DNA from 2 places in the Truepera radiovictrix DSM 17093 genome. Region 2 is predicted to be linked to the other one. Evidence: riboswitches for the same ligand, from Rfam matches in the RefSeq annotation. Region 2 holds a riboswitch; the other holds the start of a gene.

Region 1 (5,426 bases), 590 kb from region 2:
TCGGCAGCAGCTCCCAGTTGCCGAGCGCCACGGCGTCGGCGAAGCCGAAGGCGCCGGTGCGCCCGAGGGTGCCGTCCAGAAGCAGCAGGGCGTCGAGCCACGCGTCGCCGACGCCGTCCTCGAAGCGAAACGCCGCGTAGAGGCTCACCAAACTCGCCCCGAGCGAGTGCCCGCCCAAGACCACCGTCTCGGCGACCTCGTGCGCGCGCCGCACCATCTCGTGCAGGTCGCGCAGGTGCGCCTCTAACCCCCAGCGGCGCATGAAGCCGACCTCCTCGGGGGGGAGCGGGTTAAAACCCGCCGGCGTCCCCGCGTCGCGCACGTAGTAGCGGTGCGCGAAGCTCGGGTCGCCGGTCCGGAGGCTTTTGAGCATCATGGTGCGGTCCTCGAGCGCGTTCGCGCGCCGGTCGACCGCCCAGACCTCGAGCCCCTCGCGGCTCGCGACAAAAAGCCGCGCGAGCGCGTCGAGGTTCGCCGCGCCGCCGAAAAGCCCCGGCACGAGGATCACCACCGTCTCGGTCGGGGCGTCCGTGTGGTAGCGGAGGTAGAAGGAGCGGTTGAGCCGCGCCGGCGTCCCCGGCACCGCGAACCCCGGCACCGTCACGTACTGGGTGGCGACCTCGTGGGGCGCCAGCAGGTGCGGTGTGGGTGGCAGCGTGAGCGGCGCGCGCAGGTCGGGGATGGGCAGACAGCCCGTGAGTAGCAGCAGGACCGCCCCCACCAGAGCCCTCAACTGGTACACGAGGTGAGTTTACTTAGTTGCGGAGGACGCGCCGTGAAGGGGAGCTGAGAAGTCGCCCCCCTTCACGCTAGCGCCCCTAGCGAAAGCGCCTCAGGTACTCGCGCGCGATGATGAGGTGCTGAATCTCGTCGGTGCCCTCGCCGATGCGGGTGAGCCGCGCGTCGCGCCACAGCCTTTCGACCTCGTACTCGCGGATGTAGCCGTAACCGCCCAGGATCTGGATGGCGTGGTCGCACGCCCGCACCCCCGCGACGCTACCCTTGAGTTTGGCTTGGGCCGCCGCCATCGTAAAGGGCCGTCCGGCGTCCTTGAGCGCGGCCGCTTTGAGGACCAAGAGGCGGGCCGCCTCGAGCTCGGTCGCCATCTCGGCGATCTTGAAGCTGACCCCCTGGTTGTGCGCGATCGGTCTGCCGAACTGCTCGCGCTCGAGGGCGTACTTGGCGGCGATCTCCAAGGCGGCGCGGCCGAGCCCGATGCCCATCGCCCCGATGCCGATGCGCCCGCCGTCGAGCACCGCCATCACGTCGCGGAACGCTTCGCCCCGCACCCCCAAGAGGTTCTCGGCGGGGACCACGAGGTCTTCAAAGGTGAGCGGTGTGGTGTCCGACGCGTGCAACCCGAGCTTCTCCTCGGGTTTGCCGCGCACGAGCCCCGGCGCGTCGCCGGGCACCACGAAGGCGCTGATACCGTCGGCGGCGCTCTTACCGGGGCGGGGGTCGTCGGTGCGGGCCAAGATGACGTAGGTGCCGCCGACCGTGCCCTGCGTGATAAAGATCTTTGAACCGCTTATCACGAAGTGGTCGCCGCGGTCCTCGGCGCGGGTGCGCATCCCGGCGGCGTCCGAACCCGAACCCGGTTCGGTCAGCCCCCACGCCCCGAGCTTTTCGGCCGTCGCGAGCGCGGGCAAGTAGGCGCGCTTTTGCGCCTCGTTCCCCGCCAAGACGATGTGCCCCGTGCAGAGCGAGTTGTGCGAGGCGACCGTGAGGCACAGCGACCCGTCGACGGCGGCGATCTCCTCGATAATCAGCGCCATCGTCGCGGTGTCGAGTTCGGCCCCGCCGTACGCTTCGGGCACCTGCATCCCCATCACACCGAGCTCGCCGAGCTGCTTGACGAGCGCCATGGGGAAAACGCCCGTCTCGTCGCGCTCACGCGCCCCGGGGGCGACCTCGCTCCTTAAAAAGTCTTTCAGAGGACCCAGAATCGCCTTCTGGTCGGCGCTCAAGTCGAACCAGAGGGCGTCCTCCAGCGCCGGTAGTGTTGTTGCCATACGTGAGTCTAGCAGAGCGCCGCAGCGCCGAGCCGCTCATAGCCGCGTTGTACTCGCTGCGCTCGGCGCGGCACCTCCAAAACGCGCGAAGCGGGTTCGGGGTGAGAACCTGATAGACTCCCTTATGGCTGGGTATTGGGTCCGCGGTATTCGAGGGGCGACGACGGTCGAGCGCGACGAACCGGAGCTCATCTTGGAGGCGACGTGCGAGCTTTTAGAGGCGATGCTGCGCGAAAACGACATCACCGACTTCGAGGTCATCGCCGCCATCTTCTTTACCACCACCCACGACCTGACGAGCACCTTCCCCGCCGAGGCCGCGCGGCGGCTCGGGATGAACTTGGTGCCTTTAATCTGCAACCTAGAGATCCCGGTGCCGAACCGCCTGCCGCGGGCGGTGCGGGTGATGATGCAGGTCAACACGCAAAAGAGCCAGCGCGAGATGAAGCACGTGTACCTGCGGGGCGCCGTGAGCCTGCGCCCCGACCTGGTGAGCGCGCAGTAGCGTCGGCGCCCGCATCGGGACGACGCTACAGCAGGTCCACCACCATCTCGTGCCACGCGGGTTCGGCGCCGACGTTCCCCTGACGGTCGCGGATAAACCCGTTGTGGTAGAGGTAGCGCCCGTAGGTGGCCCACGTGCCCAGGTCGATGCGCCCCCACGGCCCGGCGCCGCAGTAGGTGCGGCTGGCTTCGCGTTGGCTCCGCTCGAGCAGCACCCTGTCCCCTAGCCCCGCCTCGGCGAGGAGCGCCGCCGCCTGCTGCGGTTCGGCGGCGGCGAGCTCAAAGCCGCGCCGTGTCGCCCGCAAAAACGCCTCGAGCAGCCCCCGCTGCGCCAGCACGGTCTGAGCTCGAGCGAAGAGGACGGGGGTGTAGAGGTTCGGGATCCCGTAGTCGACGAGCCGAAAGAGGCGCAGCGGCGTACCCCGCAGCGCGGCCTCGACCCCTTCCCACGCGGGAAAGACCCAGGTGCAGTCGGCCTGCCCCGTAAGGAGCGCGTCCGGCACCGTCGGTTTGGGCAGCACCCGCTCCTCGACCTCACCGCGCCCCCCGTCGTTACGCACCATCTGGCGCACGACGTGCATCTCGAAGCGGGCGCCGTAGGAGGCGTAGCGCTTGCCGTCGAGCTCGGCGGGGCGCGTGATGCCGCTTTGCTCGAGCACGGCCAGGGCCGAAGGGTTGGTGGCGTTGACCGCGGCGAGCGCGACCAGGGGCGTCTCGGAGTCGGCGTAGGCGATCACCGTCTCCTGTGGGCCGAGGCCGAGGGTGGCCTCACCGGCGAGGACCCGCCGCGCAGCGGTCGGGTGGTCGGTGTAGGGGAGCTGCTTAAGCGCTAGCCCCTCCTCGCTATAAAACCCGAGGCGCTGCGCGAGCACAAACCCCGTGTGGTTGGTGTTCAAAAACCAGTCCGGTGCGAGCGTGATGGTCTCTAGCTTTGTGGGCTTTAGCGTGTTCATGGCGGCCCCCTTTGCGCTCAGCCAGGCGGCCGCCGGTCACGCTCCCTACGCCGGTATGACCCGGTTCAGGTTCGAGGGTTGAGCGCACCCGCTCTCTCAGCCTTGCGGCACCCCTGGTGAGGGGTCTAGTGTAGCACGCTCACTCCCACTCCCGCACCGGGATCAGCTCGCCGCCATCTACGGTGGCCGTTTTGACGCGGTGGCTTCGCGTGAGCGTCACCTCGAGCACCGCCTGGTCGAGCGTCTTAGAGCCGATCAAGGTCTTGCGGACGAAGTAGCCGCCCCCCTGGAGGCTCAGCTCGCTCGTCTTCGAGAGCCGCACGGGGATCACCTCGCCCGTCTTGTCGGTACGCACGCGCGCGAGGAGAAAGTTGCCCTCGTGCTTGAAGTTGGGGTTGCCGCGCCGGAAGAACATGCCCTAGTTTAGCCCATCCCCGACAGGCTCTCGCGCACCGTCAGCTCGGGCGTGAGCACCACGCGCGTGTTGGCCGCGCCGCTTAGACCCGCGATAAGAGTCGCCACCGCGCGCTGGCCGATCTCGCGTTTGGGCACCCGCACCGTCGCGAGCGGGGGGCTCAGCCACGCGGCCATGGGGATGTCGTCGTGGCCGACCACCGCGACCTCTTCGGGCACCCGCACCCCAGCGACCTGCAGCGCTCTTAAGGCGCCCGCCGCCATGATGTCGTTAAAGCACACCAGAGCGTCGAAGGGGGTGCGGCTAAGCAGCTCGAGCGTCGCCGCGAAGCTCGCCTCGGGGCTTGTGTCGGCGATGACGACGCGCGCGGGGTCGAAGAGCCCGCGCTCCCGCTCGGAGCGCACGAACGCCTCGCGGCGCACCGTGCTGCTCGCGTACAGGTCCGGCCCCGCGAGCAGGGCGACGCGCCGCCGCTCCGCGTCGTGCAGCGCCCCGAGCGCCAGCTGCACCCCCGCGGCGTCGTCGACGACGATGCTGCTCGCGACCTCCAAGGGCACCTCGCGGCCGATCACCACGGCGGCCTTGTAGCGCCCCAAGAGCTCGGCGAGCGCCCCATCTGGCAGCCGCGGCGTGTCCACGATGACCCCGTCGGCGCCCCGCTCCTCGAGCGAGCGCAAGGCCGCCCCCTCGCGCCCCGCGTCCTGGAAAACGTTGCACAAAAAGAGGTTGTAACCCGCCTCCCAGGCCGCCAGCTCGGCCCCCTGCGCGATGTCGGCGTAGTAGGGGTTGTCGAGCGCGGGGACGACGAGCCCCAAGGTGAGGCTCGAGTTGGTCGCCAAACTCCGCGCGACCCCGCTCCGGCGGTAGTTGAGCTCGCGTATCGCCTGCTCGACCCGCCGCCGCGTCCTCTCGCTCGTGCGGCCCGTGCCGTTGAGCACGCGCGAGACCGTCTGCTTCGACACCCCCGCGAGGCGCGCCACATCGGCCATGGTCGCTCTGGAACCCGCTCTCGGCGTCCTGGTACCTCCTCTAGCCATCCTCCCCCTCACCACGTCGGGGCTAGGGCTTTTGGCGAAGCTTCCGGTAAATTGACAAGCCCCGAGCCTGGGTGCTAGCGTAAGGGTATCAAAAAAGTGACCGGTAACTCAAACGGTAGCCAACCCAGACGAGCGCTGCGGGTCCCCCCCGAGGGTGCTCGCCAAAGGATGACGCGATGACGATTTTTTACGGCGGCGACTACAACCCCGAGCAGTGGCCCGAAGCGACCTGGCACGAGGACGTGACGCTGATGCAGGAGGCGGGGGTGAACCTCGTGAGCGTCGCCATCTTCGCCTGGTCGAAGCTCGAGCCCGAACCGGGCCGCTTCGACTTCGGGTGGCTCGACCGGCTTCTAGACCTCCTGCACGAGCACGGCATCGGCGTCTGCCTCGCGACCGCGACCGCCGCCCCCCCGCCGTGGCTCGCGCACCAACACCCCGAGAGTCTCCCCGTGACCGCCACGGGGGTGCGCTTGGGGGTCGGCTCGAGGCAGCAGTATAGCCC
Region 2 (5,426 bases):
GGCTTCGCGATCGGGGTCGCAGCGCCCCCCGGCCTTCACTCCCCCGGCAGCGGCTCGGTGGGCAGCAGCGCGTTGCTAAAAAGGGTCTCTAGCGGCAGCTCGGTCACGGGGTCGCCGCCCACGTCGGTGAGCACCCCCGCCGCCAACAAAAACCGCGGGTAGGAGCGCTCACCGGCCCAAAACTCGGGGCGCTGCACCCCCCAGGGCCGACCGGGTTCGCGCAGCGAGCGCGACACCACGCGCTGCGAGTCGCGCACCAGTTCGGGGTCGGGGAGCGACCCCGGGGGCGCCGCCGCCAGGAGCAGCTCGGCCGCCTCGTCGGGGTGCTCGGCCGCGAAGGTGTAGCCGCGCGCGGTGGCCCGCAAAAACGCGCGGAGCGCCGCCGCCGCCTCCTCGTCCTCTAACGCCTCCGGATGGACGGTGAGTAGCGGCGTGTAGTAGTCGGGGATGCCGTAGTCTTTAAAGTTAAAGAGCGTCACATCGATGCCCGCGCGTTCGGCGATGACCCCTTGCCACCCCTCGAACACCCAGGCGAAGTCGGCGCGGCCCTCGAGCACCGCGTCGAAGCTCGCGGTGGTGAGCTGCACCTCGCGAAAGTCGCCCCGGCCGCCGTCGTGGCGGATCACCGCCTCGATGACCGGGCGCGCCCAGGGCACGCCGATCGCGGCAAACAGGCGGCCGTCGAGGTCGCGCGGGCGGGTGATGCCGGCGTCGCTGCGCACGGCCAAAGCGGCGGTGTTGGTCGCCAAAATCGCCGCTACCGCGACGACCGGCTCGCCGACCGCGGCGGCGTGGAGCACGCTCTCGGTGCCCGAGATGCCGACGTCGGCTTGGCGCTGCGCGACCAGCAGGTTCGGGGTGACGCCGCCGAAGGGCAAGAGCTGCAGCTCGACCCCCTCCTCGCGGTACCACCCCCGCTCGAGCGCGACGAAGATGCCGGTGTGGTTGGTGTTGGGCACCCAGTCGAGCGCGAGGCGCACGCGGTGGGGTTGGGCCGAGGCGACGCCAAAGCTTAGGCTAAGGGCGAGTAGACAGAGTAGACAGGTCGAGAAAAGCGTCCGGCGCATTACTCCTCCTTGAAATCCCACGTGAGGTTGCTAGGCTTGGGGTCACTGGGTTTGAGGTCGCTAGGTTTGAGGTGAACGGGTCGGGGGGTACGCTCCTTGCGGTAACGCCACGGGAGCGCGCGGCGCTCGAGGACCCCGACGAGGGCGAAAAAACACCAGCTCGCGCAGGCGGTGACGACGATGGCGGCGAACACGAGCGGGGTCGCGCGGGCGTTCGCGGCGCTCTGGATGAGCACGCCGAGCCCCGCGAAACCGCCCACGTACTCGGCGAAGATCGCGGCGCTGACGCTGTAGGCCGCGGCGATGCGCACCCCCGAAAAGAGGCTCGGCAGCGCGGACGGCCACCGCGCCCACCACAGCGTCTGGGTGCGGCTCGCGCGCACGGAGCGAAACACCTTGAGGAGCTCCGGGTCGGTGCGGGCGAGGCCGTCGGTGGTGGCGACCGCGATGGGGAAAAAGCAGAAAAACGCCACCAGCAGCACCTTGGGCAGGAGGCCGAAGCCGAACCAGATGAGCATGAGGGGCGCGAGCGCGACGATGGGCACCGTTCGCGAGGCGACCAGCCAGGGGTAGAGCGCCCGCCGCAGGGTTGTTGAGAGGTCGATGAGCAGCGCGAGCGACACCCCGACGATGAGCGCGAGCGCAAAGCCCAACAGCGTCTGCAACAGCGTCGTCAGGGTGTGGTGCGCGAGCAGCGGGGCGTTCTCCACGAGCGTCCGCGCCACCAAGGTCGGCGGCGGCAGCAGCGTCGGCGGCGTCGCACTGACCCTTACGGCGAGCTCCCAGAGAGCGAGCAGCGCCGCGCCGAAGAGCGCCGCCGTCACGCGGGCTCCAAGAGCGCGCTAAGTAGCGTCGCCTCGAGCTCGGCGAGCTCGGCGAGCGCCTGCGGGGGGCGCGGCCGCGGCAGCGGCACCTCGAGGCGGAGCCGCACGCGCGCCGGCGGCCGGCTGAGGACGCAGATGGTGTCGGACAACAGCAGCGCCTCGCGGACGTCGTGGGTCACGAGCAGGGCGCTCGCACCGCACGCGGCGACGAGTTCGGCGAGCCAGCGCTGCACGCTCAGGCGCGTGAGCGCGTCGAGCGCGCCCAAGGGTTCGTCGAGGATCAGCAGGCGGCGCTCGAAGAGCACCGCGCGCAGCAGCGCCGCGCGCTGCCGCATCCCCCCCGAGAGCTCGTGCGGGTAGGCGTTCTCGAAACCGCCTAAGCCGAAGCGCTGCAAAAGCGCGCGCGCTTCGGCGAGCGCTTCGCGGCGCGCGACCCCGCGGACCTGCGGCCCCAGCATCACGTTGTGTAAAAGGGTGCGCCACGGCAGCAGGTGATCGCCCTGCGGCACGTACCCCGCGGCCCCCGGCGCGGTGAGCGCGCGGCCGCCGAGCAGCACCCGCCCCGCACTCGGCTTAAGCAGCCCCGCGGCGATCTCTAGAAGCGTGCTCTTGCCGCTCCCCGAGGGGCCGATCAGCGAGACGAACGCGCCCGGCGCGACGGTGAGCGACACGTCGCGCAGCACCTCGAAGTCCCCGAAGCGCTTGGAGACGCCGACGAGCTCGAGCGCTGGCGCCTGGACGGGCGCGGCGACCGCCGGCGCCGTCGTTGCAACGGCGCTCATCGCGGTGGCGGCAGCTCGAGCAGGCCGTCGTAAAAGAGCCGCTCGAAACCGTGTGAGAGCTCGACGGCGCGCGTCACGCGCTCGCGCTCGGCGTCGGTCTGGACCAAGGGCGCGAGCAACCCCGAGAGGGCGCGTTCGGCCGGCTCGAGCGCCTCGTGAACGCTGAAAAAGGCGACTTCGTCCGCTGTAAAGCCGTAGACCTCCAAGAGTGGACGCTCGACTCGGGCGCAGAGCTCTAAAAAGATCGTTTCGCTCGCCCCGATCGCGGCGACGGCTTCGGCGAACGAGCTGCGCACCAAGTGGTAGTAGAAGTGCGCGGTGAGCCCCGCACAGGCGGGTAGGGGCACGGGGTCATCGAACGCCCGCTCGCTTAAGCCGAGCGCCCTTCCGAAACGCACGAGCGCCCCCCACGCCTCGCGCTTGAAGGCGAGTTTGGCGATAAGCGCGTCCGCCGCCTCCAGGTTCGGTGCCTTGGCGATGGCGAGGCCGTCTAGGCGGTGGACCTCGCGGATCAGCCAAGCGTCTTGCAGGGCGAACTGAGCGAGCTGCGCGCGGGTCGTCTCGCCGGTCTCCAACCCCCGCCAGAAGGGGTGCTCTAGCAGCCCTCGCCGCAGGGGCGACAGGTCACGGGTCAACAGGCCCGACAAAAAGCCGGTGCCGACCCCTATACCGTAGCGCGCGCTCATCCCGCCGCAGTTCGCCGCGAAGGGCTGTTGGCCGCGAGCGTCGCGTGGATCACCACGTGCGGTGTCCTCTCGGCGGCGGCGTCGAACGCCCGCCGCAGCTCGGCGAACACCTGCGGCAGCGGCCCCTCGAGGCGGGTGCAGAAGTGCTGCGGCGTCACGCGAAGGCCCGGGCGCGAGCGCGCCGCTTTGATCTGGTCGTAGATGGCGTCCATGTAGGCGGCCGTACCCATGGGGTAGAGCGAAAACTGGCAGGCTACCTCGGCACCCTCGGCGGCGCGCGCCGCCGGCGTCTCGGAGGGCGCCGCGCGTGGGTCGCAGCGGTCTTCACCGGGTTCGCCGGGGCAGCCCCGCGAGAGCAGCAGGCTCATCGCCACGTGCTCGCCGCTCGCCGCGGCGCGACCGAAAACGTCCTCTAAGGCGCAAAAGAGTGCGTTCTCCTCGCCGCTCACGAAGGTCGAGAGGTCGTCCATGTCGCGCTCTAAGGGCGCCTCGTCGAGGGCGCCGAGCGCCTCTAAGATGCGCGGCACGAAGGCGTCGGTCATCGGGTAGAGCGAGAAGCGCGCGCCGATCACCGCGCCCTCCAAAGGGCTCTAACGGCAGGCTGAAACATCAAAACACCCCCTCGGTGTCGGTCACTCAGGGGGTCAAAGCAGGCGTGCAGGACGACGGGGCGTCCGCGCGTCACACTCCCTACGCCAGTATGATCTGGATCAGGTTCGGTGGGTTGGACCGCGCTGACGCCGTCCTCTCAGCCCGAAGGCACCCCTGGTGACGAGGGTAGTGTACGCGGCGCGCGCGCCTCAAAAGGTAGCTTGGGCACCATCCGCTGCCGGCGCGTCGCCCTCACCTATGAGCGCCAAGAGCTCGGGCAAGAGCGCCCGGGTCGTGCTCATCGCCTCCCCGCCGTGGATCGTCTCGCGCCCCGACCAGTCGCCGAAAAAGCCGCCCGCCTCGCGCAGCAGCGCGGGGAAAGGGCCGCAGTCCCAAGCGTTCATCACGGGGTCGAGCATGACTTCGGCGCGGCCCGTGGCGACCAGCATGTGCCCATAAGCGTCCGACCAGCCGCGCCGGTCGTACGCCGCGCGCGCCACGCGGCGCCACGCCCCCTCGCGCCCGTAGCGCGCAAAAGCGCCCGCGTCGGTGTGCGCGACCGTGGCGCGCGCGAGCGTCGTGACCTCGGAGACGCGCACCGCGCGCCCGTTGAGCGTGCACCCCAAGCCGGTCGCCGCGGCGCACATCTCGTTCAGCGCGGGGAAGTAGGCGACGCCGACCTCGACGCGGCCTTCGATCTCGAGCCCCAACAAGACGCCGTAGAGCGGCACCCCGCGCACGAACGCCTTGGTGCCGTCGATGGGGTCGACGAACCAGCGGTGCGTGCTCCCCGCGTTCGTCTCGCCGTACTCCTCCCCCACGACGGCGTGGTCCGGGTAGCGCGCCTCCAGGCGCCGGCGGATAAGCGCCTCGGCCTCGCGGTCGGCCCTCGTGACCGGCGAGTCGTCGTCCTTGTACTCGGTGTACTCGGTGCCCTCCAAGCCCTCCAGGGAGGCGCGGCCGAAGTAGCCGAGCGTGAGGCGTCCGGCGTCGAAAGCGAGTTCGGTGGCGAAGTCGAGGTAGGCGCGGAGGTTCATCGTGGGGCTCCCTGGGTGTGGTGTGAACGTGTTGGGCGTTGGCGCGTAAGCGTGCGGGACGCCAGGACTAACCTACCACCTGCGTCCCGAGCCCCTCCAACTGCGCGTTATCCCCCTGCCCACACGCGCGCCAACCCGCTAAGCTAAATGCATGATCCTCTCCAGAGAGCGCCTCGAGCGGGCCGAAGAGGCGGCGCTCGCCCCCTACGCCGCGCGCGCCAGCGCGAGCCGCGGGCGCGTCTACCCCGAGAGCGAGTCGCGCTACCGCACCGCCTTTCAAAAGGACCGCGACCGCGTGGTGCACACCACGGCGTTTCGCCGGCTCGAGTACAAGACCCAGGTGTTCGTCAACCATGAAGGCGACCACTACCGCACGCGCCTCACCCACACCCTCGAGGTCGCCCAGGTCGCCCGCTCGATCGCCCGCGCGCTGGGTCTG

The links. A riboswitch is a leader RNA that binds a small molecule or an ion and turns the genes downstream of it on or off. The one in region 2 is predicted to bind thiamine pyrophosphate.
Region 1: it holds a riboswitch for thiamine pyrophosphate, as region 2 does, so the genes downstream of both, TRAD_RS08550 (ABC transporter substrate-binding protein) here and TRAD_RS11230 (YkoF family thiamine/hydroxymethylpyrimidine-binding protein) in region 2, are expected to answer to the same signal.

Annotation. Positions count from the first base shown of each region.
Region 1 covers NC_014221.1:1,856,805-1,862,230, forward strand. The annotation lists gene TRAD_RS08535 (alpha/beta fold hydrolase) at 1-742, opposite strand, end outside; gene TRAD_RS08540 (acyl-CoA dehydrogenase family protein) at 819-2,012, opposite strand; gene aroH (chorismate mutase) at 2,137-2,517, shown strand; gene TRAD_RS08550 (ABC transporter substrate-binding protein) at 2,543-3,469, opposite strand; TPP riboswitch at 3,494-3,594, opposite strand; gene TRAD_RS08555 (hypothetical protein) at 3,609-3,884, opposite strand; gene TRAD_RS08560 (LacI family DNA-binding transcriptional regulator) at 3,893-4,921, opposite strand; gene TRAD_RS08565 (beta-galactosidase) at 5,098-5,426, shown strand, end outside.
Region 2 covers NC_014221.1:2,445,093-2,450,518, forward strand. The annotation lists gene TRAD_RS11210 (ABC transporter substrate-binding protein) at 36-1,067, opposite strand; gene TRAD_RS11215 (ABC transporter permease) at 1,067-1,891, opposite strand; gene TRAD_RS11220 (ABC transporter ATP-binding protein) at 1,888-2,673, opposite strand; gene TRAD_RS11225 (TenA family protein) at 2,670-3,359, opposite strand; gene TRAD_RS11230 (YkoF family thiamine/hydroxymethylpyrimidine-binding protein) at 3,356-3,931, opposite strand; TPP riboswitch at 4,029-4,136, opposite strand; gene TRAD_RS11235 (inositol monophosphatase family protein) at 4,160-4,987, opposite strand; gene TRAD_RS11240 (deoxyguanosinetriphosphate triphosphohydrolase) at 5,139-5,426, shown strand, end outside.